DNA from 4 places in the Streptomyces sp. NPDC052023 genome. Region 3 is predicted to be linked to each of the others. Evidence: riboswitches for the same ligand, from Rfam matches in the RefSeq annotation. Region 3 holds a riboswitch; each other region holds the start of a gene.
The links. A riboswitch is a leader RNA that binds a small molecule or an ion and turns the genes downstream of it on or off. The one in region 3 is predicted to bind cyclic di-AMP.
Positions count from the first base shown of each region.

Region 1 (5,624 bases), on a different contig from region 3:
CGACGAGGGCGAGCAGGGCCGCGCGGCCGGTGAGCCGGGAACGGCGGGCCTGGCGGCGGGTCTGGGAGCGGTAGACACGGGCCGCGGTCTGCTCGCCGAGCAGCCTGAGCCTGGTCGCGGTGGAGAAACGGTCGCGTTCCTTCACGGCCATTTCGGCTCTCGCCTCCCCATGCCTGCGTGGTGCACACGCGCGTACGTCCCCGCACACGGTACGGGACCGGGTGCGGGGACGTACGTACGACGCTTCCTACGAGGGCGTCGCTCAGCCCTTGAAGCGCGGGAAGGCGCTGCGGCCGGCGTACACCGCGGCGTCGTCGAGGATCTCCTCGATACGCAGCAGCTGGTTGTACTTGGCGACGCGCTCGGAACGGGCCGGGGCGCCGGTCTTGATCTGGCCGCAGTTGGTGGCGACGGCGAGGTCGGCGATGGTGACGTCCTCGGTCTCGCCGGAGCGGTGGGACATCATGCACTTGAAGCCGCTGCGCTGGGCCAGCTCGACGGCGTCCAGGGTCTCGGTGAGCGAGCCGATCTGGTTGACCTTGACCAGCAGGGCGTTGGCGGCGCCGTCCTCGATGCCGCGGGCCAGGCGCTCCGGGTTGGTGACGAACAGGTCGTCGCCGACGAGCTGGACCTTGTCACCGAGCTTGTCGGTGATGGTCTTCCAGCCCTCCCAGTCGTCCTCGAACAGCGGGTCCTCGATGGAGACGAGCGGGTACGCGTCGACGAGCTCCGCGTAGTACTCGGTCATCTCGGCGGCCGAGCGGTCCTTGCCCTCGAAGGTGTAGACGCCGTCCTTGTAGAACTCGGACGCGGCCACGTCGAGGGCCAGGGCGATCTGCTCGCCGGGCGTGTAGCCGGCTTCCTTGATCGCCTCCAGGATGAGGTCGAGGGCCTCGCGGTTGGAGCCGAGGTTCGGGGCGAAGCCGCCCTCGTCGCCGAGGCCGGTGGCCAGGCCCTTGCCCTTCAGCACCTTCTTGAGGGTGTGGTAGACCTCGGCGCCCCAGCGCAGGGCCTCGGAGAAGGACTCCGCGCCGATCGGGGCGATCATGAACTCCTGGATGTCCACGTTGGAGTCGGCGTGCGAGCCGCCGTTCAGGATGTTCATCATCGGCACCGGCAGCAGGTGCGCGTTGGGGCCGCCCAGGTAGCGGAACAGCGGCAGGTCGCTGGCCTCGGAGGCGGCGTGCGCCACGGCGAGCGAGACGCCGAGGATGGCGTTGGCGCCGAGGGAGCCCTTGTTGTCGGTGGCGTCCAGGTCGAACATCGCCTGGTCGATCAGGCGCTGCTCGGTGGCGTCGTAACCGACCAGCTCCGGGCCGATCTGCTCGATGACGGCGAGGACGGCCTTCTCGACGCCCTTGCCGAGGTAGCGGTTGGGGTCGCCGTCGCGGAGCTCGATGGCCTCGAAGGCGCCGGTGGAAGCGCCGGACGGAACGGCGGCACGACCCGTGCTGCCGTCGTCGAGGCCGACCTCGACCTCGACCGTGGGGTTGCCTCGGGAGTCCAGGATTTCCCGGGCTACGACGACGTCGATGGACGGCACGAGCATCTCCTTCGTGGATGTGACGCGGTTTAGCAGGACCGCAGCGGCTCTGCGAGACGAGCCTAACCGCCTCCGTGCGATCGGCCAGCCGGTCGCCCATCTCGTGGACGGAACCGAGAGTAAATTGTTTCCGAACGAAACAAAGACGGGGGCGCACGGGGTGGGAAGCGGGGGGTGAGGGGGCGGGGGGCCGGCGGACGGCGACCCGGGGGACGCCGGATGGCCGAGACCGCGGGGCAGGTGGATGTCCGGTGGGCGGCATCGGCGCGGTGCACGGGCGATGAAGGGCCGGGACCCCAGGCGAGCGCGTGTCCTTGCGGGTGGCATCGGCGCGGCGCGCGGCCGGCATGCAGGGCGAGGGGGCGCCTGGGGCGGCGCACGGCTGAGACAGGGGGGCGGCTGACCGACGATCCCGATAGCGGCGCACCGATGCGGGGCGTAAAAAAGCCCCGCCCCGGTGCGTACGGGGGAACACGCACCAGGGCGGGGAGCCCGTGGGGACGGGGGGTGACCCTCACGGGAGCCTCTGGGGCCTCCGGCGGGCCGGCGGCGTACGCCGTCCTACTTCAGGTGCAGCTGCTGACCCGGGAAGATGAGGTCGGCGTCCTCGACGATGTCCTTGTTCAGCTGGAACAGCTTCTCCCAGCCACCCTTGACGTCGTGCTCGGCGGCGATGGTGCTGAGGGTGTCACCCTCGGCGACCTTGTACTCGCCGTCGCCCTTCTTCACCTTGTCGCCGGTCGGCGTGGTGACCGTCTCCTTCGCGGCCGGACGCTCCTCGGAACGCGAAGCCGGCTGCTCCTCGGTCGCCCGCGTGCTGGTGTCGGTGCTCTGCGACTCGTTCGCGGCGGAGCCGCTGTCGGTGGAGCCACCGCCGGTGTACGCGGCGTTCGACAGGCCCGTGCCGCAGACCGGCCAGGCACCCTTGCCCTGGCCCGCGAGCACCTTCTCGGCGATCTGGATCTGCTGCTCCTTGGAGGCCTGGTCGGCCGTGGAGGCGAACTGCGTGCCGCCGTACGCGGCCCAGGTCGAGGCGGAGAACTGCAGACCGCCGTAGTAACCGTTGCCGGTGTTGATGGACCAGTTGCCACCGGACTCGCACTGGGCGACGGTGTCCCACTCGGAGGCCGTGGCGGCGGAGGCGCTGCCGGCGGCCATCAGCGGCGCGGCGACGGCGGCGGCACCGGTGACGCCGACCGCGGCGATGGCGCGAACGGCCTTGGACGGACGACGGTGCTTGCCCTTGCTGGAAAACAGCATGGTTGATCCCCTCACCGACGCCTGCGAGGTGAGCTGTCGGGTTCGGGCCGGTTGAGTTGCCCGGCCACACCTCCCTGGGAGGCGTGGCTTCACCCCAAGCCGGTTCCGGCGCTGAGTCTCCTCAACTGCCGGGCCCGGCACCTACCTTGGGTCCCCCGCTCCTGCCTACGGCGCTTGACGCGACGACTGTTCCCGGCCGGCCGCTGGCAGGATTCGGCGTTGCGGCAACCGGGGCTCGTGTTGACGAGCGGTCATGACCGTAGACAGGCGATCGACGGAATTTCAAAGACGATCAGGGCTTCTGAGACTCATCCCACACTTTCGCCAAAACGGACATTCAGCTCGAAGTGTGACGTGAACTCCCGCCGCCCGCAGGCCGTTTCCGGGCCTGCTCGCCGGCCTACTCCGCCCGGATGTCGAGCTCCTGACCGGGGACGATGTGGTCGGGGTCGGCACCGAGGGCGTTCTTGTTCCCGGCGTACAGCGCGGCCCATCCGCCTTGCACGTCAAGGGAGTCGGCGATGCTCCAGAGGCTGTCGCCGTCCCGGACCGTGTATGAACCGTCGACGGCCGCGCGGGTGCCGGCGGCTCCGCGCGAGGCATGCCGCCCGGCGGACTCTCCGGACCTGCCGTCACCCTCGTCCGCGCTGCCCCCTCGGTGCTTGCCGGTGCCGAGGGCTCCGGTGTCGGTGAGGTTCGAGGTGCTCGGCATGCCCGAAGGCACGTCGGAAGACGGGGAACTTGAGGGGGATTCGCCCGATTCAGGGGATTCGCTGGAGCTGGGGGATCCACTGGAATCGGGAGAGGTGGATCCGCCGGCCTCCTGGGAGGTGGAACCGTCGGACGGGCGGGATTGGCCGGATTCGCCGGATTCAGTGGAGTCCGGGGAATTCGTTGGGTTTGCCGGACTCGATGGCTTCGCGGAATCCGTGGGCGCACCGGAACCATGCGACTCATCGGCGTCGCTGGAGCCGCCGGAACCGCTGGAGCCGTCGGCATGGCTACGGCCGGACGAGTGGGACAAGCCGAGCGAGTTGGACAGACTTCCCGAATCGCTGGATCTCGTATGCGACGGCGTACTGGAGGCGTCACCGGCCACCCCCGTGTCGACCGCGGCCGACTCGGTGTCCACATCGAGCCCCACCAGCGGCCCGCAGGTCGCCCACGCGCCCACGCCCTGGTCCGCGAGGACCTTCTCGGCGACGGCGATCTGCTGCGAACGACTGGCCCGGTCCGCGCTCGCGGCGTACATGAGGCCGCCGTACTTCTCCCAGTCCTGCTGGGAGAGTTGCAGCCCGCCGTAGTAGCCGTTGCCCGTGTCGGCGCTCCAGGAGCCACCGGTCTCGCACTCCGCGACCCGGTCCCATGTCGTTCCGCCGGCGGCGCTCGCACCGGTGGCGCCGAGGAGCGGGATGGCGATGGCGGAGCCGGTCACTCCGGCCGCGACGACAAGAGCGGGTGCCTGGCGGGGGCGACGGTGACGACCGTTCCCGGAGAGCATGCGGGGACCTTTCGCGCGACAGCGGGGATCTGCGCGGCAGGTGAAACAGGGGGGCCGCGCTGATGGGTGAACGTATAGGCAGACGATCACTTGTCACAAGTTAATGCCGCACAGATCACGTGAAGATCACATAGTTGAAAGTGCGTCACGTTTCCTGCGCAGGCGTGAACTCCACCGGCAGCGTCCGCAGTCCCCGCATGATGAGCCCCCCGCGCCACCGCAATTCAGCCGGATCCACCGCGAGTCGCAGGTCCGGGAGGCGGGTGAGGAGGGTGGCGAGCGCGGTCTGGCCCTCCAGGCGGGCCAGCGGGGCGCCGAGGCAGTAGTGGATGCCGTGGCCGTAGCCGAGGTGCTGGTTGTCGCGGCGCGCCAGGTCGAGGGTGTCCGGGTCCGCGAACCGCTCCGGATCCCGGTCGGCGGCGGCGAGTACGACGAGGACGGGGTCGCCGGTCGCGATGTCCTGGCCGCCGATGGTGAGCGGCTGGGTGGCGAACCGCCAGGTGGCGAGCTCCACGGGCCCGTCGTAGCGCAGGAGTTCCTCCACGCCGGTCTCCAGCAGGGCGCGTTCGCCGCGGGCCAGGGACTGCTGGAGGCGGGTGCGCTGTTCGGGGTGGGTGAGCAGGGCGTAGGTGCCGTTGCCGATGAGGTTCACGGTCGTCTCGAAACCGGCGAACAGGAGGATGAAGGCCATGGCCGCCGCCTCGTTCTCGGTGAGGTGCTCGCCGTGGTCGGAGGCGCGGATGAGGCCGGAGATCAGGTCCTCGGCGGGGCCGGGTGCGGCGGGGAGGGTGGCTCGTTTGCGGTGGATCAGCTCCAGGAGGTAGCCGCGCATCCTCTTCACCGACCGCGCGACCCCGCCCCGGGGCCCGCCGCCGTGCCGGATCATCATGCCCGCCCAGTCCCGGAAGTCGTCCTGGTCCTCACGGGGGACGCCGAGCAGGTCGCAGATGGCGTAGATGGGGAGCGGGAAGGCGAAGTCGTGGATCAGGTCGGCGGAGCCGTCGCGGGCGAACCGGCCGATGAGGTCGTCGGTGAGCTCCTGCACCCGCGGGGCGAACTCGGCGACGCGGCGCGGCGTGAACGCCTTCGAGACCAGCCGGCGCAGCCGGGTGTGGTCCGGCGGATCGATGTTGAGCAGGTGCGTCATCAACTCGGCCTTGCGCTCACCGGGGATACCGGTCTTCCCCTTGGCGTGCGCGGGCTCGTCGTGGTGCGCGGGGTTCTTGGACAGCCGCTGGTCGGCGAGAGCCTGCTTGGCGTCGGCGTACCGGGTGACCAGCCAGGCCTCCACCCCGCTGGGCAGCCTCGTCCGGTGCACGG
Region 1 is NZ_JBIUBW010000013.1:107,505-113,128, forward strand. It holds gene ACIHCM_RS24840 (septum formation initiator family protein) at 1-151, opposite strand, end outside; gene eno (phosphopyruvate hydratase) at 263-1,543, opposite strand; gene ACIHCM_RS24850 (transglycosylase family protein) at 2,105-2,803, opposite strand; cyclic di-AMP (ydaO/yuaA leader) riboswitch at 2,807-2,986, opposite strand; gene ACIHCM_RS24855 (transglycosylase family protein) at 3,204-4,304, opposite strand; gene ACIHCM_RS24860 (cytochrome P450) at 4,450-5,624, opposite strand, start outside.
Region 1: linked by a shared signal. The riboswitch ahead of ACIHCM_RS24850 (transglycosylase family protein) and the one ahead of ACIHCM_RS04110 (M23 family metallopeptidase) in region 3 are both predicted to bind cyclic di-AMP.

Region 2 (5,624 bases), on a different contig from region 3:
AAGTCGTGGTGCGTGAAGCGGTGGACGTCCTTGGCGGACAGGCGCGGGTAGGGCGCGAAGAAGCGGTAGTACTTCGACTCGTCCGAGACCTGCTCGTAGAAGCTGACCAGGCGCTCGGCGTCGTCGACGGTGATGGGCCGGATGCGCGCGGTGCCGCCGTCGCGCAGCACCACGTCGGCCTCCCAGTGGGCGGGGTACTCGTGCCGGTCCGACGGGCTCTGCATGGGCCCCAGAGTACGGCTCGCGTACGACATCGGCGCGAGGCAGTCTGTGGAGGGATGCCGACCGGACCGAGGCCGCGGTCCGGCTCGCTCCCCGGACGGGACACGGGCCCGTCCGGGCATGCTTCACGATATGGGAAACTGGTCTAGACAACCCTGAACACCTGAAGGGCAGCATCACATGGCTGAGCGCCGCGTCAACGTCGGCTGGGCCGAGGGTCTCCACGCCCGCCCCGCCTCCATCTTCGTCCGAGCCGCCACGGCCGCAGGCGTCCCGGTGACGATCGCCAAGGCGGGCGGCAACCCCGTCAACGCGGCCTCCATGCTGGCCGTCCTGGGGCTGGGCGCCCAGGGTGGCGAGGAGATCGTCCTGGCTTCCGACGCCGAGGGCGCGGACGCCGCGCTCGACCGTCTGGCCAAGCTGGTCGCCGAGGGCCTCGAGGAGCTTCCCGAGACCGTCTGACCCGCTGACGGCATTCCTGAAGCCGCGTCGCCCTTTCCGGGCGGCGCGGCTTCAGCCGTATTCCGGCCCGCTCGCCCGCGTTTTCGCAACTCGGCTCGTCAATAATTCCGGGAACGCCGAAAAGGGCAGCAAAAAGGCGCCGCCGCAGGATTTCGCTTCTTTGTATACGGTGCTCGTGTTAATGCCGTAGGCCCGACATGTTTACGGCATGTTGCGAAGTCCTCACACGGTCCGCGCGATCACCTTTTCCGGGGAAGCGGAGCCGGTGCGCGCCGGTCGCACGCTCGGCGTGCAGCGCCGTGACCGCCCGCGCCCGCTCACCGTCGCCGCGCGCCACCGCGTCCACGATCGCACCGTGCTCCGTCCAGGACTCCGCGGGGCTGACAGGCGCCTCCACGGCGTACATCCAGGCGATCTTGTGTCGCAGCTGGGTCAGCATCGCGATCAGGGCGGGGCTGCCGGAGGCCTGGGCGAGCGTCTCGTGAAACCAGCCGCCCAGCGAGCGCAGATCCTCGCTGCCACCCCGCCTGGCACGGTCCTGGCCCAGTCTGACCAGGCCGCGCAGCACCTTCAGATGGGCCTCGGTGCGCCGCTGCGCGGCCCGCGCGGCACCGAGCGGTTCCAGCAGCAGGCGCATCTCCAGCAGGTCGGCGGCCTCCTGCTCCGTCGGTTCCGCCACGCACGCGCCCGCGTGCCGCCGGGTCACCACGAAGCCCTCCGCCTCCAGCGTGCGCAGGGCCTCGCGAACGGGGACGCGCGAGACTCCGTAGCGGCGGGCGAGGAGTTCCTCGGTGAGCCGGCCGCCCCGCTCGTAGACACCCGCGACGATGTCGTCCCGGATGGCCGTGCACACCGAATGCGCCGGAATACGCATGACCGACCTCCGCCTTAATCCCCGTGCAACGTCGACGACTGACGTGTGTTCCGTGACTCTATTGCAATGGGCCGGGATTTCCGATGGCGGGCCGGAATCCATGGATATCTTTTGGACATACCGGCGCACGAAACGCCGAAAGCCCCGGCTCAGGGAGCCGGGGCCGCGGGAAGCGGGGCGATGCGCCGTCAGACGCCGACGCCGTGCGAGCGGAGGTAGGCGACCGGGTCGATGTCCGTGCCGTACTCGGCCGTCGTGCGGGCCTCGAAGTGCAGGTGCGCTCCGGTGACGTTGCCGGTGGCGCCGGACAGGGCGATCTGCTGCCCCGGGGTGACCGTCTGGCCCACCGAGACCGCGATGGACGACAGGTGACCGTACTGGGTGTACGTACCGTCGTTCATCTTGATCACGACTTGATTGCCGTACGCCCCGCCCCAGCCGGCCTCGACCACGGTGCCGGAGCCGACCGCGTGCACGGGCGTGCCGCTCGCGGCGTGGAAGTCGACACCCGTGTGGCTGCCGGAGGACCACAGCGCGCCGCCGGACCGGTAGCCGGTGGAGACGTAGGAGCCGCTGATCGGCGCCACGTAGGTGTTGAGGCGCTTGCGCTCGGCCTCGCGGGCGGCGCGCTCCTTGGCCTCGCGCGCCTCCTCGGCCCGCTCCTCCGCCCGCTTCTTCGCGGCGGCCTCGGCCTTCTTCTCCGCGGCGGCCTGCTTCTGGGCGGCGGCCTGGGCGTCTATCTGCTCGGCGACCGAGTCGCCGATGGTGATGACCGGGAGCAGGCCGGTCTGCTCGGCCGCGGGCTCGGCGGCGAGCGCGGGAGCGGCCAGGGTGCCGATGACACCGGTGGTGGTGAGCGCCGCGACACCCGCCGCGCGGGCGGTGGTGCGCTTCATCCGGCTGGGACGGCGATGCTTCCCGGTGGCGCGCGTGAACGCCATGTGGTGGCTGGTCCTTTCCTTCCCTCTCGCCTACCGGGTTAGCTGACGGGTTCGGAGCAGGAAGGTCTCCTACGGACTCCCTCGCTGGGCGCGCGGGCGTCCGATTCACCCCAGGGACTTCATGGTTGGGTCCCCGGCTCCCCTGGCTCGCGCCGTACGGGGACTCGGCGATGACTGTCCGGTGCCGCGGGTGCGGCGCACTGCCTGACGGACAGCCCGGATGACGCTAAGCGGGACATCTTTCAATCCCCAAACGCAATCCGGCGTTTGTAGCGCATCCCACAGGTCAGACAGGCAACCTCCGCCCCAATCCGGACATAGAGGGGCCCTGGTGACGCATCCGTCACCAGGGCCCCTGCGCGCGCGTGCCCTCCGCGGCCTCTACTCGGCCGCCACGACGGTGACTTCACCGATGCCGAGGGCCTCGACGGGCTCCTTGATCTGCGCCGCGTCACCGACGAGGACCGTCACCAGCCGGTCTGCCGGGAAGGCGCTGACGACCGCCGCGGTGGCCTCGACGGTCCCCGTGGCGGCGAGCTGCTGGTACAGCCTCGCCTGGTAGTCGTCGGGCAGGTGCTGCTCGACCTGGTCGGCGAGGGTCCCCGCAACGGCCGCGGCGGTCTCGTACTTCAGCGGCGCCACACCGACGAGGTTCTGCACGGCGACGTCCCGCTCGGCGTCCGTGAGGCCGTCCGCGGCGAGCGTGCGCAGCACCGTCCAGAGGTCCTCCAGCGCGGGGCCGGTGTTCGGCGTGTCCACGGAGCCGCTGATGGCGAGCATGGCGGCACCGCTGCCGTCGGGAGCGGAACGCAGTACCTGGCCGAACGAGCGCACCCCGTAGGTGTAGCCCTTCTCCTCGCGCAGGACGCGGTCCAGGCGGGAGGTGAGGGTGCCGCCCAGGCAGTACGTGCCGAGCACCTGGGCCGCCCATACGCGGTCGTGCCGGTCGGGACCGACCCGGCCGATCAGCAGCTGGGTCTGGACCGCTCCGGGACGGTCCACGATCACCACGCGGCCGGTGTCGTCGGCGGTCACCGGCGGCACGGGGCGCGGCTGCGCCTGGGAGCCGCTCCAGGCGCCCAGGGTCTCGCCGAGCAGTGCGTCGAGGTCCACGCCCGTGAGGTCGCCGACGACCACGGCGGTGGCCGTGGCGGGGCGGACGTGCCGCTCGTAGAAGGCGCGTACGGCGGCGGAGTCGATCTTCGCGACCGTCTCCTCGGTGCCCTGGCGCGGCCGGGACATGCGCGAGGCCGCCGGGAACAGCTCCTTGGAGAGCTCCTTGGCGGCCCGCCGGGCCGGGTTGGCCAGCTCGTGCGGGATCTCGTCGAGGCGGTTGCGGACCAGCCGCTCGACCTCGCTGTCGGCGAACGCGGGAGCCCTGAGGGCGTCGGCCAGCAGGCCGAGGGCCTTGGGCAGGCGGGAGACCGGCACCTCCAGGCTCAGCCGGACCCCGGGGTGGTCCGCGTGCGAGTCCAGGGTGGCGCCGCAGCGCTCCAGCTCGGCCGCGAACTCCTCGGCGGAGTGCTTGTCGGTGCCCTCGGAGAAGGCCCGCGCCATGATCGTGGCGACGCCGTCCAGGCCGGCCGGCTCGGCCTCCAAAGGCGCGTCCAGCAGCACCTCCACGGCGACGACCTGCTGGCCGGGCCGGTGGCAGCGCAGCACCGTCAAGCCGTTGTCCAGCGCCCCGCGCGTGGGGGCCGGGAACGCCCAGGGGCGGGCCTCGCCCGCCTGCGGCTGGGGGTGGAAGTCCATCGTGGCGAGCTCGGTCACTTGGCCGCCTCCTCGGTGTCGTCGCCGGCGGCGGCCGGCGCGGCGTCGGTGTCGTCGTCTGCGTCGGTCTCGCCGGCTTCGGTGGCCGTGGGCTCGTAGACGAGTACCGCGCGGTTGTCGGGCCGCAGGCGTGCCTTGGCGACCTCCTGGACCTCCTCGGCCGTCACCTCCAGGACGCGCCGCACGGCGGTGAAGGCGAGCTTGGGGTCGCCGAACAGCACCGCGTACCTGCAGAGTTCGTCGGCGCGGCTGGCGACCGTGCCGAGCCGGTCCAGCCACTCGCGCTCCAACAGGGCCTGCGCGCGTTCCATTTCCTCGGCCGTCGGGCCCTCCTCGGCGAACCGGGTGAGCTCCTCGTCGATGGCCGCCTCGATGACCGGCACCTCGACGTCCCCGGACGTCTTCACGTCCAGCCACCCCAGGGAGGGCGCTCCGGCCAGCCGCAGCAGGCCGAACCCGGCCGCGACGGCGGTACGGTCCCGTCGTACCAGCCGGTTGTACAGGCGGGACGACTCGCCGCCGCCGAGGATGGTGAGCGCGACATCGGCCGCGTCGCACGCGCGTGTGCCGTCGTGCGGGAGCCGGTAGGCGCCCATCAGGGCCCGCGCCGGGACCTCCTCCTCGACGACCTCACGCAGCTCCCTGCCGATGACCTCGGGCAGCGAGCCGTCACGGGGGGTGGGCTTGCCGTCGTGGCCGGCGATGGAGCCGAAATACTTCTTGATCCATTCGAGCGTCTGCTCGGGATCGATGTCGCCGACGACCGAGAGCACCGCGTTGTTCGGCGCGTAGTACGTCCGGAAGAACTGGCGGGCGTCCTCCAGGGTCGCCGCGTCCAGGTCGGCCATCGAGCCGATCGGCGTGTGGTGGTAAGGGTGGCCCTCCGGGTAGGCGAGGGCGGCGAGCCTCTCGAAGGCGGTGCCGTAGGGGACGTTGTCGTAGCGCTGGCGGCGCTCGTTCTTGACGACGTCCCGCTGGTTCTCCATCGACTCCTCGTCGAGGGCGGTGAGCAGCGAGCCCATGCGGTCCGCCTCCAGCCAGAGGGCGAGCTCCAGCTGGTGGGTGGGCATGGTCTCGAAGTAGTTGGTGCGCTCGAAGCTGGTGGTGCCGTTCAGGGAGCCTCCCGCGCCCTGGACCAGTTCGAAGTGCCCGTTGCCCTTCACCTGGGCGGACCCCTGGAACATCAAGTGCTCGAAAAGGTGAGCCAGGCCGGTGCGCCCCTTGACCTCGTGGCGTGAGCCGACGTCGTACCACAGGCACACCGCGGCGACCGGGGTCAGGTGGTCCTCGGAGAGCACCACACGCAGGCCGTTGTCCAGGCGGTGCTCTGTCGCTGTCAGCCCGCCGGAGCCTGC
Region 2 is NZ_JBIUBW010000016.1:117,311-122,934, reverse strand. It holds gene ACIHCM_RS27430 (GNAT family N-acetyltransferase) at 1-224, opposite strand, end outside; gene ACIHCM_RS27425 (HPr family phosphocarrier protein) at 403-684, shown strand; gene ACIHCM_RS27420 (GntR family transcriptional regulator) at 863-1,558, opposite strand; gene ACIHCM_RS27415 (M23 family metallopeptidase) at 1,747-2,499, opposite strand; cyclic di-AMP (ydaO/yuaA leader) riboswitch at 2,512-2,679, opposite strand; gene ACIHCM_RS27410 (M16 family metallopeptidase) at 2,881-4,269, opposite strand; gene ACIHCM_RS27405 (M16 family metallopeptidase) at 4,266-5,624, opposite strand, start outside.
Region 2: linked by a shared signal. The riboswitch ahead of ACIHCM_RS27415 (M23 family metallopeptidase) and the one ahead of ACIHCM_RS04110 (M23 family metallopeptidase) in region 3 are both predicted to bind cyclic di-AMP.

Region 3 (5,624 bases):
AACCCGGCCCCTGGCGGAACCTGATGTTCGCCTTCTCCTGGGGCGCCTGCGCGGCCGCGCTGATCGCCATCATCGCGAACAGCTTCGCGACCAGATGGATAGCGACCGCGGACCCGGCCAGCGCCGACACCTGGGGTGCCACGGTCATAGCCCCGATCGTCGAGGAGTCCGCGAAGGCGGCCGCGATCCTGCTGCTCTTCCTCTTCCGGCGCCGCGACTTCACCGGAATCCTCGACGGCGTCGTCATAGCCGGGGTGACCGCCACCGGCTTCGCCTTCACCGAGAACATCCTCTACCTCGGCACCGCGTTCGGCACCGACCAGCTGGCCGGCCACAGCGGGATCGCCTCCGTGACCGCCGCGACGTTCTTCGTGCGGGTCATCATGTCGCCGTTCGCGCACCCCCTGTTCACCGTGTTCACCGGCATCGGCTTCGGCATCGCCGCGCTCGCCGCGGAGCGCCAGCGGCTGCGCCGCGTGCTGCTCCCGCCGACGGGGCTGTTGCTCGCGATGGGGATGCACGCCTTCTGGAACGGCTCTGCGACCTTCGGTGACTACGGGTTCCTCGCGGTGTACGGCGGCTTCATGGTCCCCGCGTTCGGGCTGCTGACCTGGCTGGTGATCTGGACGCGGCAGCGGGAGCTGCGGACCGTCCGCGAGGAGCTCCCGGCCTACGTCGTGGCCGGCTGGATCTCGCCGTCCGAGCCCTTCGCCCTCGGCTCGATGCGGGCCCGCCGGCTTGCCCGCGAGTACGCGGGCCACCACCTCGGCAGACCGGCCGCCCGGGCGGTCTCACAGTACGAGGCGTACGCCACGTCCCTGGCCTTCCTCCGGCACCGGGGCCGCCGGGGCCGGGCCCGCACCGACTTCGTCGTACGGGAACGTGAGCTGCTCCAGGAGCTGTGGAGCCGCCGGGAGATCGCCCGCCCGGCCCTGGAGTACGCGGCCCGGACGACCGCCCCGCCGATGCCGGTGCTGATGCCGCCGGTGTACGGCTGGGCGCCTGCGCACGGGCCCGCGGCGCCCTACCCGGCGTACAACCCCTACCGGTCGTAGGACGCCCCCCGGCCCCCGGACAGCCGAAACCGGCAGCCCTGACGTCGGGGGGTTGCCGTCAGGACCGCCGGGGTTCGTGAAAAGCGCGTCAGGAGGAGGCCCTCAGGGGTTGAGGCCCTTGCTCCGCAGCCAGGCCAGCGGGTCGATGCCACCGGAGTCGCCGGTGTGCACCTCCATGTGCAGGTGGGCCCCGGTCACGTTGCCGGTGGCGCCCACGCGGCCGATCACCTCGCCCGTGGTGACCTTCTGCCCGACGCTGACGCCGATCGACGACTGGTGGGCGTACCAGATCTCGGTGCCGTCGTCGAGGGTCAGCACGGTCTTGTAGCCGTACGAGCCGTTCCAGCCGGCCTCGGTGATGGTGCCGCTGTGGACGGCCTTGAGGGGCGTGCCGGTCGGCGCGGCGAAGTCGAGGCCGGTGTGGTAGCCGGACGACCACAGGGCGCCGGCCTGGCCGAAGGTGGAGGTGAGGGTGTACGAGGAGGTCGGCAGCGTGAACTGCTTGGCCAGCGCGGCGAGCCGCTCGGCCTCGGCCTTCTGCCGGGCCTCCTCCTCGGCCTTCGCCTTCGCGGCGGCGGCCTTCTCCTTGGCCTCCTTCTCCGCCTTGGCCGCTGCCTCGGCGGCGGCCTTCTCGGCGGCGGCCACGGCCTCGGCGGCGGCCTTGCTCTCGACCTGCTCCTGCTGCTGCTCGGCCTGCGCGATGATGCGGGCGCGCAGCGTCTCACCGGCGCCGGTGGTGCCCTCCGCGGTGGCCGCGGTGGCCGTACCGAGGCTGCTGAGCGGCGCGCTCGCGGTCGAGGTGTCGGCGGAGTCGGAGTCGGAGTCGTCGGATATCAGCGAGCCGACGTTGGGCAGGTCGGGCATCGAGATCGACACCGGCGGCTTGCCGGTGTTGGCGCTCGCCATGCCGCCCGCGCCGACCGCGGCGATGACGCCGACGCCGAGAACGGTGGAGCTGCGGGCGAGCCCGCCGCCGCGCTGCTTGCTGACGCGATGCCGGCCGCGTACGGGGCGGATGGTCTCCGCAGTGGGATTCCACTCCTCCCACGGGCCCTCGTCGGTGCGCTGTGCGCCGTAGACGAACGTCTCGGTGCCGTCGGCGGTGCGCTGATCCGGCACGAACGGGGCCTGTGGGGCAGGCCGGTTGGACGCCACGTGGGCGTACTCCTTTCCTTCCTTCTCGCCTACCGGGTTAGCTGACGGGTTCGGAGCAGGAAGGTCTCCTACGCGCGTAAACCAGCCGTGCTTCCACGGCGGCATACGCCCGATTCACCCCAAGATGATGGTTCCCCGGTTCCCTGTGGGCCGGTGAGGGCCCCGCGCGGGATTCGGCGCGTGCGCACGGAGCCGCCTCTTGTGACGGCTGGGACGACCGCGCTGCGTTATCGGACGTTAATAGAACCGGGGCCTGATTTCCAAGCTGTTCCACTTGATCTTTAACGTTTTCTGCCAGGACGTACAGGTCCATGAACGGCGAAAATCGGGCGAGTTGACCGTCATTCAGAGTCATCTCCACATCTGACTGCATGTCAGTTGTTATGCGGAGGGCTTCCGTTCGATCACCCGCGGTGACAGTCGCCGTGCGGGCGCCGTACCGCGAGCAGTGCCATGTCGTCGGTGGTGCCGCCCCCGCTGTGCCGGCGGACCTCGTCGGCGACCGCGCACAGCAGCTCCCCGGGGCCACAGAAGGTCCGGCCGGCCAGCCCGGCCACCGGGTCGTAGAACGCGCCCCACGCGTCACGGGCCTCGGACAGGCCGTCGGTGTACAGCAACAGCGTCGCCCCTACCGGGAACGGCGTCTCCTGCGCCCGGTCCGCCCACGTGCCCAGCTCGCCCATGCCGAGCGGCAGCGCCGGTTCCTGGGCGGGCAGCGCGCTCACCGTGCCGTCGGCGTACAGCATCAGCGGCGGCGGATGGCCGCGGTTGAGGATCCGTACGACGCCGTCGTCGTGCGGAAGCTCGGCGAGTACGGCGGTGGTGAACCCCTCGAAGGCGTCGACGCCGTCCCGCCGTGAGGCCTCGCGCGTCAGTGCCCGCTCCAGCCGCTGCGCGACCGCCGCCAGCGTCGCCTCGTGCTCGGCGGCCTCCCGGAACGCCCCGATGACCACCGCGACCGCCGCCACCGCCCCCATACCCTTGCCGCGCACGTCCCCGACCACCAGCCGTACGCCGTAGCGGCTGTCCTGCACCGCGTAGAGGTCGCCGCCGATGAAGGCGTCCGCCTGGGCGGCCTCGTAGCGCGCGGCGATCTCGAACCCGCCGATCCGCTCCATCGGCTCCGGCAGCACCGCCAGCTGGGCGGCCTCCGCGATCTCCCAGGCCGAGTCGAGGCGGGCATGGCTGCGCCGGACGAGCCGGTTGATCAGCACGGCGAGAACGGCGACCGTCGCCACGGTGACCGCCTCGGTGAGCGACTCGACCTTCAGGGCCTCGCCGAACCGGATGTCCATGGCCACGACCACCAGGAGGGCCGCGACGCCGGTGAGGACCGTGGCCCGGCAGGACAGGAGGGGGGCGGCGATGAGTGGGGCGGCGGTGAACAGGGGGGCGCCGGTGAAGCCGCTGGGGGTCAGGTAGTCGTAGCAGCCACCGATGACGAGGAGCAGGGCGGGGAGCAAGCGGACGAAGGTGCGGGCAGAGGAGATCGGGCGTTCCTCGGGGGGCGGCGCGGGTGGCACCGGGCCGGCGAGTGACGCGGGGCCGCCGGGGCCGGGGGCGGCGTCGGGGGCCGGGTCACCGGGGACGCGGTCGCCGGATCTGGCGTACGGCCGCTCTCCCTCTGCCTCCGCAGGCCGCACTGTCGTCTCCTGTTACGCAGGTCGTCGCACCTGTCCAGAGTTCCTGGAGCGGGCGCGGGAGACCAGCCGGACGGGCCGACCGGATGACGGAGGAACCGGCGCCGGGAAACGACTCGGGGCCGGAATCCATGATCTGGATTCCGGCCCCGGGCCTTCAGTAGCGGGGACAGGATTTGAACCTGCGACCTCTGGGTTATGAGCCCAGCGAGCTACCGAGCTGCTCCACCCCGCGTCGGTATGACACCAGTGTACGCCATGCGCGGGACGCTCCGCGCCACGGTTTCCGCAGGCCCGCGCCGACCAGGACCTGGAGGTCCCTCACACGGCCAGGTGCCGGTTGGGTTCCCTGGCCGCCGTCGCGTACTCCGGAACCACCACCACGTCCACCCCGGCCGCCGCCAGTACCCCGCTCCCGTCGGCGCCCGCCACGAACGTGTCCGGCTCACGCCAGGCCGTCACCACGCGCCCCACCCCGGCGTCGAGGATCAGGCGCGCGCAGGGCCGGGGCCGGGAGGCGCGGTGGGTGCAGGGCTCCAGGCTCGTGTACACCGTGGCGCCGGGCAGCCGGGGGTCGGTCGCGTCGATCTTGGCGAGCGCCGCCTCCTCCGCGTGGACGACCGGATCGCCGCCCTCCCGGGAGTGGCCTCGCGCGAGCTCCGTACCGTCCTCCGCCACGACCACCGCGCCGACGCTGAAGGCCGTCTCCGAAGGCGGGCACAGGGCCGCCAGCTCGCAGGCGAGGGCCAGCCAGCGGCGGTCGGCGGACGCGGCGAGGGTGCCGGTGCCGGGGGCGGTGGGCTCGTAGCGCATGAGAACCACGTCCTCGATCCGCCGGGTCTCGACCAGGCGCAGGCGTCCGGACTGGTAGCGGCCCGGGCCGAAGAGGCGGGGCGCGGAGGGGTCGCCGACGAAGAGGGGGGCGAGCACCAGCTGGAGTTCGTCGGCGAGGCCCTCCAGGAGGAGCTGGGTGTGGACGGTGCCGCCGCCCTCGACCATCAGACGGCTCACGCCTCGCACGTCGTGCAGATGCGCCAGGACCGCACGCCAGTCGAGCGTGTCGCCGAGGGCGACCACGTCGGCGGCCACGGGGCCGTCCTTGAGGCGCCGGGCGCCCTCCGTCGTCGTATATACGGCCTTCTCGCCGCCCGTGTGCCAGAAGTTGGCCGCCGGGTCCAGCTCGCCCGTGCCGCTCACCGTGACCTTGAGGGGGTACTCCGGCTTCCCCGCCGCGGTCCGGGCCGCCCGGCGTTCCGGGGAGTTGACCAGCAGCCGCGGGTTGTCGGCCCGGATGGTGCCGGCGCCGACGAGGATCGCGTCGGCACCGGCGCGCACCTCGTCGACCCGGTCGAAGTCGGCGGGGCCGGACAGGAGGAGCCGGTCGGGGCCGGTGTCGTCCAGGTAGCCGTCGAGGGACACGGCGGCGGACAGCAGGACGTAGGGGTAGGGCATGGGGCGCACTCCACGTCGGGGTCGGGGGCGGCGGTCCGATGGCTGGGCGGGCCGGCGGCTTGCGGGCTGGGGCTTTGCGAGGGGTCGGCTCGCGGGCTGGGCGGGTCGCGGGCTGGGCGGCTTGTGCGGGTCGTGGGCCGGGCGGCTTGGTTCAAGTTTTAAGCAAACCTACACTGGTGGCATGACGACTCGCTGGCTCACCCCGCAGGAGCAGCGCGCCTGGCGCGCGTACATCGGGGCCACCCTGCTCCTGGAGGACACGCTCGACCGGCAGCTCCAGCAGGAGGCCGGCATGCCGCACATGTACTACTCCATCCTCGCC
Region 3 is NZ_JBIUBW010000002.1:15,852-21,475, forward strand. It holds gene ACIHCM_RS04105 (PrsW family intramembrane metalloprotease) at 1-1,055, shown strand, start outside; gene ACIHCM_RS04110 (M23 family metallopeptidase) at 1,158-2,210, opposite strand; cyclic di-AMP (ydaO/yuaA leader) riboswitch at 2,222-2,399, opposite strand; gene ACIHCM_RS04115 (PP2C family protein-serine/threonine phosphatase) at 2,615-3,853, opposite strand; tRNA gene ACIHCM_RS04120 (tRNA-Met) at 4,012-4,085, opposite strand; gene ACIHCM_RS04125 (dihydrofolate reductase family protein) at 4,172-5,302, opposite strand; gene ACIHCM_RS04130 (MarR family winged helix-turn-helix transcriptional regulator) at 5,484-5,624, shown strand, end outside.

Region 4 (5,624 bases), on a different contig from region 3:
TCGGCGGCCTGCCCTTCCTCCTGATGGCCCACTCCTTCCGCCCCGCCCGGTCCGGCACCGACGGCGCGATCACCGTCGCCCCCGGCCTGGCGGAGCCGGTCGCAGGACCCCGGCCGCGCCGCACGACGCTCCCGGTCCACTGAAGCCATCCCTGGGGTCACGCTCATGCGCATCCGTACGTCCTTCCCCTACGAGACGACTCATCAGGACCTCCGTATCCCGCTGCCCGACGGAACCCGGTTGTACGCGCGCGTGTGGCGCCCGATCACCGGCGAGCCCGTACCGGCGCTCCTGGAGTACCTCCCGTACCGCCTGACCGACTGGACCGCGCCCCGCGACCATCAGCGCCACCCCTGGTACGCCGGCCACGGCTACGCCTCCGTCCGCGTCGACGTGCGCGGGCACGGCAACAGCGAGGATGTCCCGACGGACGCGTTTTCCGCGACCGAACTGGCCGACGGGGTCGAGGTGGTGAACTGGCTGGCCGCGCAACCCTGGTGCGACGGCAAGGTCGGGATGTTCGGCATCTCCTGGGGCGGCTTCAACTCCCTCCGGATCGCGGCCCTCGCGCCCGAGCCGCTCAAGGCGATCGTCGCGGTCTGCTCCGCGGACGACCGTTACGACAACGACGTGCACTACATGGGAGGTTCCGTCCTCGCCGCCGGCATGCACGCGTGGGCGGCGGCCATGCTCGCCTTCGCCTGCCGCCCGCCCGACCCGCACCATGTCGGCGATGCCTGGCGGGAGATGTGGCTGCGGCGCCTCGAAGAGGTCGAGCCCTTCGTCCACACCTGGCTCGCCCACCAAGGACGCGACGACTACTGGCGGCAGGGCGGCGCCGGCGAGGACTACGGCGCCGTCGGAGCCGCGGTGCTGGCGGTGGGCGGCTGGCACGACCCCTACCGCGACAGCGTGCTCCGCCTGGTCGAGCGCCTCCCGGCGGACCGCGTCCGCGGCCTCATCGGCCCCTGGTCGCACCAGTACCCCGACCGCGGCATGCCGCCCGGCACGGCGATCGGCTTCCTCCAGGAGACCCTGCGCTGGTGGGACCACTGGCTGAAGGGCGAGGACACCGGCGCGATGTCCGAGCCGCTGCTGCGGTCCTACGTCATGGACGCGCATCCCCCGGCCCCCGGGTACGAGACGCTGCCCGGCCGCTGGGTCGGCGAGCCCGCATGGCCCTCACCCCATGTGACGACGGTCACGTACGCCCTGCGGGGCGAGCCCGTGCTCGTCCGGTCGCCCCAGCACACCGGCGTCGACGCGGGGCGCTTCGTCCCGTCCGGGGGCGAGGCCGACCTGCCGCCGGACCAGCGGGAGGAGGACGCGCGCGGGGCAAGCTTCGACTTCGCGGTGCCGGAGGAGACGTGGGTGCTGGGGCGGCCGCGGGTACGGCTGCGGCTGACCTCGCAGGTGCCGCGCGGGCAGGTCGTCGCGCGCGTGTGCGACGTGGCGCCGGACGGCTCCTCGACCCTGGTGACACGGGGCGTGATCAACCTCTCCGCGCGCGAGGGGCGTGACCGGGTCACGCCGTGGGTCCCAGGGGCCACCGGGGACGTCACCTTCGAGCTCAGCGGCATCGGGTACGCCTTCCCACCCGGCCACCGCATCCGCCTCGCCGTCTCCTGTGCGTACTGGCCCTGGATCTGGCCCCAGCCGGACTCGTCAGCCGGCTTCACCCTGGACCCCTCCGGCAGCGCCCTCGAACTGCCGGTACGCGCGCGTGCCGTGGGCCCACCGCTCACCTTCGGCGAACCGGAGCAGTACGGGCCGCTCGGCGTCGCCCAGCCGGCCACGCTCGACGAACCGCGCCCGGAGCGGCTGGTCGTGCGGGACGTGGCCAAAGGCGAGTGGCGGCTGGAGGTCGACCCGCGCTGCGGCGGCACGCGCATGCACCCCGACGGGCTGGAGTACACCGAGGACGCGCTGGAGACGTACACCGTCCGTGAGGACGATCCGCTGTCGGCCCGCACCCGCTCGGACTGGTCGATCCGGCTGCACCGCCCGGAGTTCGCCTGGGACACGACGATCCGCACACGGTCGGAGATCGCCTGCACGGCGGAATATTTTTTGACCTCGAATGAGGTGATTTGCACCGATGGCGCAGAAGTGGTCTTCCACCGCACCTGGGAAGAGCGAATTCCACGGACCGCCGGTTAACTAGGACTTGGGCCTATTGCCCGATTTGCCATTCTTCTGCTCGCGCGTGACTTGGCTCACTCGGACGCCTTCACGATTTCCTTACAGAGGTCCCGCGACCTGCCTTTGCGCACAACCGAGTTGACCGTTGCCGGACGCGAAGGATCAAGGGCGCCAAACAGGCAATTCGAAGATCAAATCCCGCGATATGTGAAATCGCCACTTGTTTCGGACATGTGCTCTCGCATACGTTCCCGGCCAGTCGGGCGGAACGCCGAATCCTGCCGCCGCCCGAGCCACCCATGACGGACTCACTCACCGCACGGCAGGAGCGGGGGACCCAGGTGGATTGCCGGACCGGAGGCCGTACAGCACGGCACACCGGAACGGCTCGGGGTGAAGTCGCACTCGCAAGAGGCGGCCGGGCACCTCCCCGCCCGAACCCGACAGCTCACCTCGCAGGCGCCGGAGAGGACAGTCCCCATGACTGCAAACGGTCAGCACAGCCGCACCGCCCGCATCGCCCGCAGGCTCGCCGTCGCCGGTACCGGCGCCGCCCTGCTCGCCCTGCCGCTCGTCGGCGCCACCACCGCGTCCGCCGCCACGCCCGCGGCCGTCACCTCGGTCACGACGTACCCGAACAACCTGGACGGCTGGATCCGCCAGTCGCTCGACATCATGGCGCAGCAGGGGATCCCGGGCTCGTACGACGGCATCCACCGCAACATCATGCGTGAGTCGTCCGGCAACCCGAACGCCATCAACAACTGGGACTCCAACGCCGCCAAGGGCACCCCGTCCAAGGGTCTGCTCCAGGTCATCGACCCGACCTTCGCGGCCTACCACGTGCCCGGCACGGCGTACGACCCGTACGACCCGGTCGCCAACATCACCGCCGCCTGCAACTACGCGGCCGACCGCTACGGCTCCATCGACAACGTCTTCGGCCCGTACTGAGCCTCGGCCAGCAGCCGTTCGAGGACGACGGCGACGCCGTCGTCCTCGTTCGACAGGGTGATCTCGTCAGCCACCGCCTTGAGCTCGGGGTGGGCGTTGGCCATGGCGACGCCGTGCGCCGCCCAGTCGAACATGGGGATGTCGTTGGGCATGTCCCCGAAGGCGATGGTCCGTTCCGGGCCGAGGCCCAGGTGCCGGACCGCCAGCGCAAGTCCCGTCGCCTTGGTGATGCCGCACGGCTGGAGCTCGACCGTTCCCGGTCCCGACATGGTGACGGTCGCGAGCGAACCGACCACCGCGCGGGCCACCGCCGCCAACTCGTCGTCGGACAGGGTCGGATGACGCAGCAGCACCTTGCTGATCGGCGCGCACCACAGGTCGTCGCGGCGATCGATCCGCACCGCCGGCAGCGTGGGGTGCGGCATGAGATACCCCGGCTCGATCAAGGTGAGCCCGTCGACGCCGTCCTGGTCGACGGCCGCGTACACCTGTCCGACCTCGGCCTCGATCTTGCCGAGCGCGGTCTCCGCGAGTTCCCGGTCCAGCGTCACGGACCACAGCAGCCGATCCGCGCCGGCGTCGTACAACTGCGCGCCCTGCCCGCACACCGCGAGCCCCCCGCCGCCCAGGAGTTCCAGCAGCGGCCGCACCCTCGGCGCCGGCCTGCCGGTCACCACCAGATGCCGGGCTCCGGCCGCCGAGACCCGCGCGAGCGCGGCGAGGACACGGTCGGAGACCGTGTCGTCGCCACGGAGCAGCGTTCCGTCCAGGTCGGTGGCGATGAGGGCGTAGTCGGTGCGCGCGTACTCAGTGCGCGCGGCATATGCGATGGGTGCGGCCATGATCCGAGAATACGGACAGCGGACCCGCACCGTTCATTCCCAACTACCTTCACACCGTCTGCTTTTCACCCTCACGTGGCGCCGGGGAGGACCTGCGCCGGGTTCGCCGTCCGTGCCCGCAGGGTGCCGCCCGCTGTTGTCAGTGGCCGGTGCGATGCTTGCTTTCACTGCGCTGACGGATCGGGGGCGGTCATTGTGACGGGTCGGTGGGACATGCGGCGACGCGAAGGCACAAGGAGCTATTCAGGACATTCAGTGCCTTCAACGCGTTTCACACACTGCCCAAGACGGGTGCCGCAGCCGTAACGTGATCAGCGACCGCATGGACCGCGCGTACGAAAGTGAGGCAGCACCCCATGCCCCCCTTCGATGTCCCCGAGGGTGACCCCTTCGGTCCGCACAACCTTCCGTACGGCGTGTTCTCACCCGCCGGGTCCGCCGAGCGGACGGTGGGTGTCCGCCTCGGCGACCACGTCCTCGACGCCGGCGCGGCCGCCCTGGCGCTCGGCTCCCCGTACGCGGAGCTGCTGGCCCGCCCGACCCTCAACCCGCTGCTCGCCGCCGGCCGCACGGCCTGGTCGGACGTCCGTCGCGCGCTCACCGCCTGGGTCACCGTGCCGTCACACCGCGAGTCCCTCGCCCCGCTGATGCACCCCTTGTCCTCGGTGACCCTGCACCTTCCGTTCGAGGTCGCGGACTACGTCGACTTCTACGCGTCCGAGAACCACGCTCGCAACGTCGGCCAGATCTTCCGTCCCGACGCCGCCGACTCCCTCACACCCAACTGGAAACACCTGCCCATCGGCTACCACGGCCGCTCCGGCACGGTCGTCGTCTCCGGCACCGACGTCGTCCGCCCCTCGGGGCAGCGCAAGGCCCTGGCCGACACCGCGCCGGTCTTCGGTACGTCGGTCCGGCTGGACATCGAGGCCGAGGTCGGCTTCGTGGTCGGCGTCCCGTCGGCGATGGGCACGCCGGTGCCGCAGTCCGGCTTCCGCGACCACGTCTTCGGCCTGTGCCTCCTCAACGACTGGTCCGCCCGCGACATCCAGGCCTGGGAGTACGTCCCTCTCGGCCCGTTCCTCGGCAAGTCCTTCGCCACCTCGGTGTCGGCGTGGATCACCCCGCTGGACGCGCTGGACGAGGCACGGGTGGCTCCGCCCGAACGGACGCACCCCCTGCTGCCGTACCTGGACGACTCCGAGGAGGAGCCCGGCGGCTACGACCTCCGTATCTCCGTCGCCCTCAACGGCCACGTCATCTCGGAGCCGCCGTTCTCCACCATGTACTGGACGGCCGCCCAGCAACTCGCCCACATGACCGTCAACGGCGCCTCCCTGCGCACCGGCGACCTGTACGGCTCGGGCACCGTCAGCGGCCCGGCCGAAGGGGAACGCGGCTCACTCCTGGAGCTGACCTGGAACGGCCGCGACGCCCTCGAACTGCCCGACGGCAAACGGACGTTCCTGGAAGACGGCGACGTCGTGACCATGACCGCCTGGGCCCCGGGGGCCGGCGGCGTGCGCATCGGGCTCGGTGAGGTCACGGGACGTGTCGTGGCGGGGTGAGGTTTGCGCGACAGCGACGGCTTCGGCGCTGACTCCGGCCGCCCGGCACCGTCATACTGACGGGCGGGCGGTGTGCGCCATGTGCGGCGCGGACAGGTGAGGCGTACGGCGCGCGACC
Region 4 is NZ_JBIUBW010000021.1:12,095-17,718, forward strand. It holds gene ACIHCM_RS30765 (hypothetical protein) at 1-143, shown strand, start outside; gene ACIHCM_RS30770 (CocE/NonD family hydrolase) at 166-2,160, shown strand; cyclic di-AMP (ydaO/yuaA leader) riboswitch at 2,442-2,619, shown strand; gene ACIHCM_RS30775 (transglycosylase SLT domain-containing protein) at 2,623-3,096, shown strand; gene ACIHCM_RS30780 (HAD family hydrolase) at 3,060-3,938, opposite strand; gene fahA (fumarylacetoacetase) at 4,295-5,506, shown strand.
Region 4: linked by a shared signal. The riboswitch ahead of ACIHCM_RS30775 (transglycosylase SLT domain-containing protein) and the one ahead of ACIHCM_RS04110 (M23 family metallopeptidase) in region 3 are both predicted to bind cyclic di-AMP.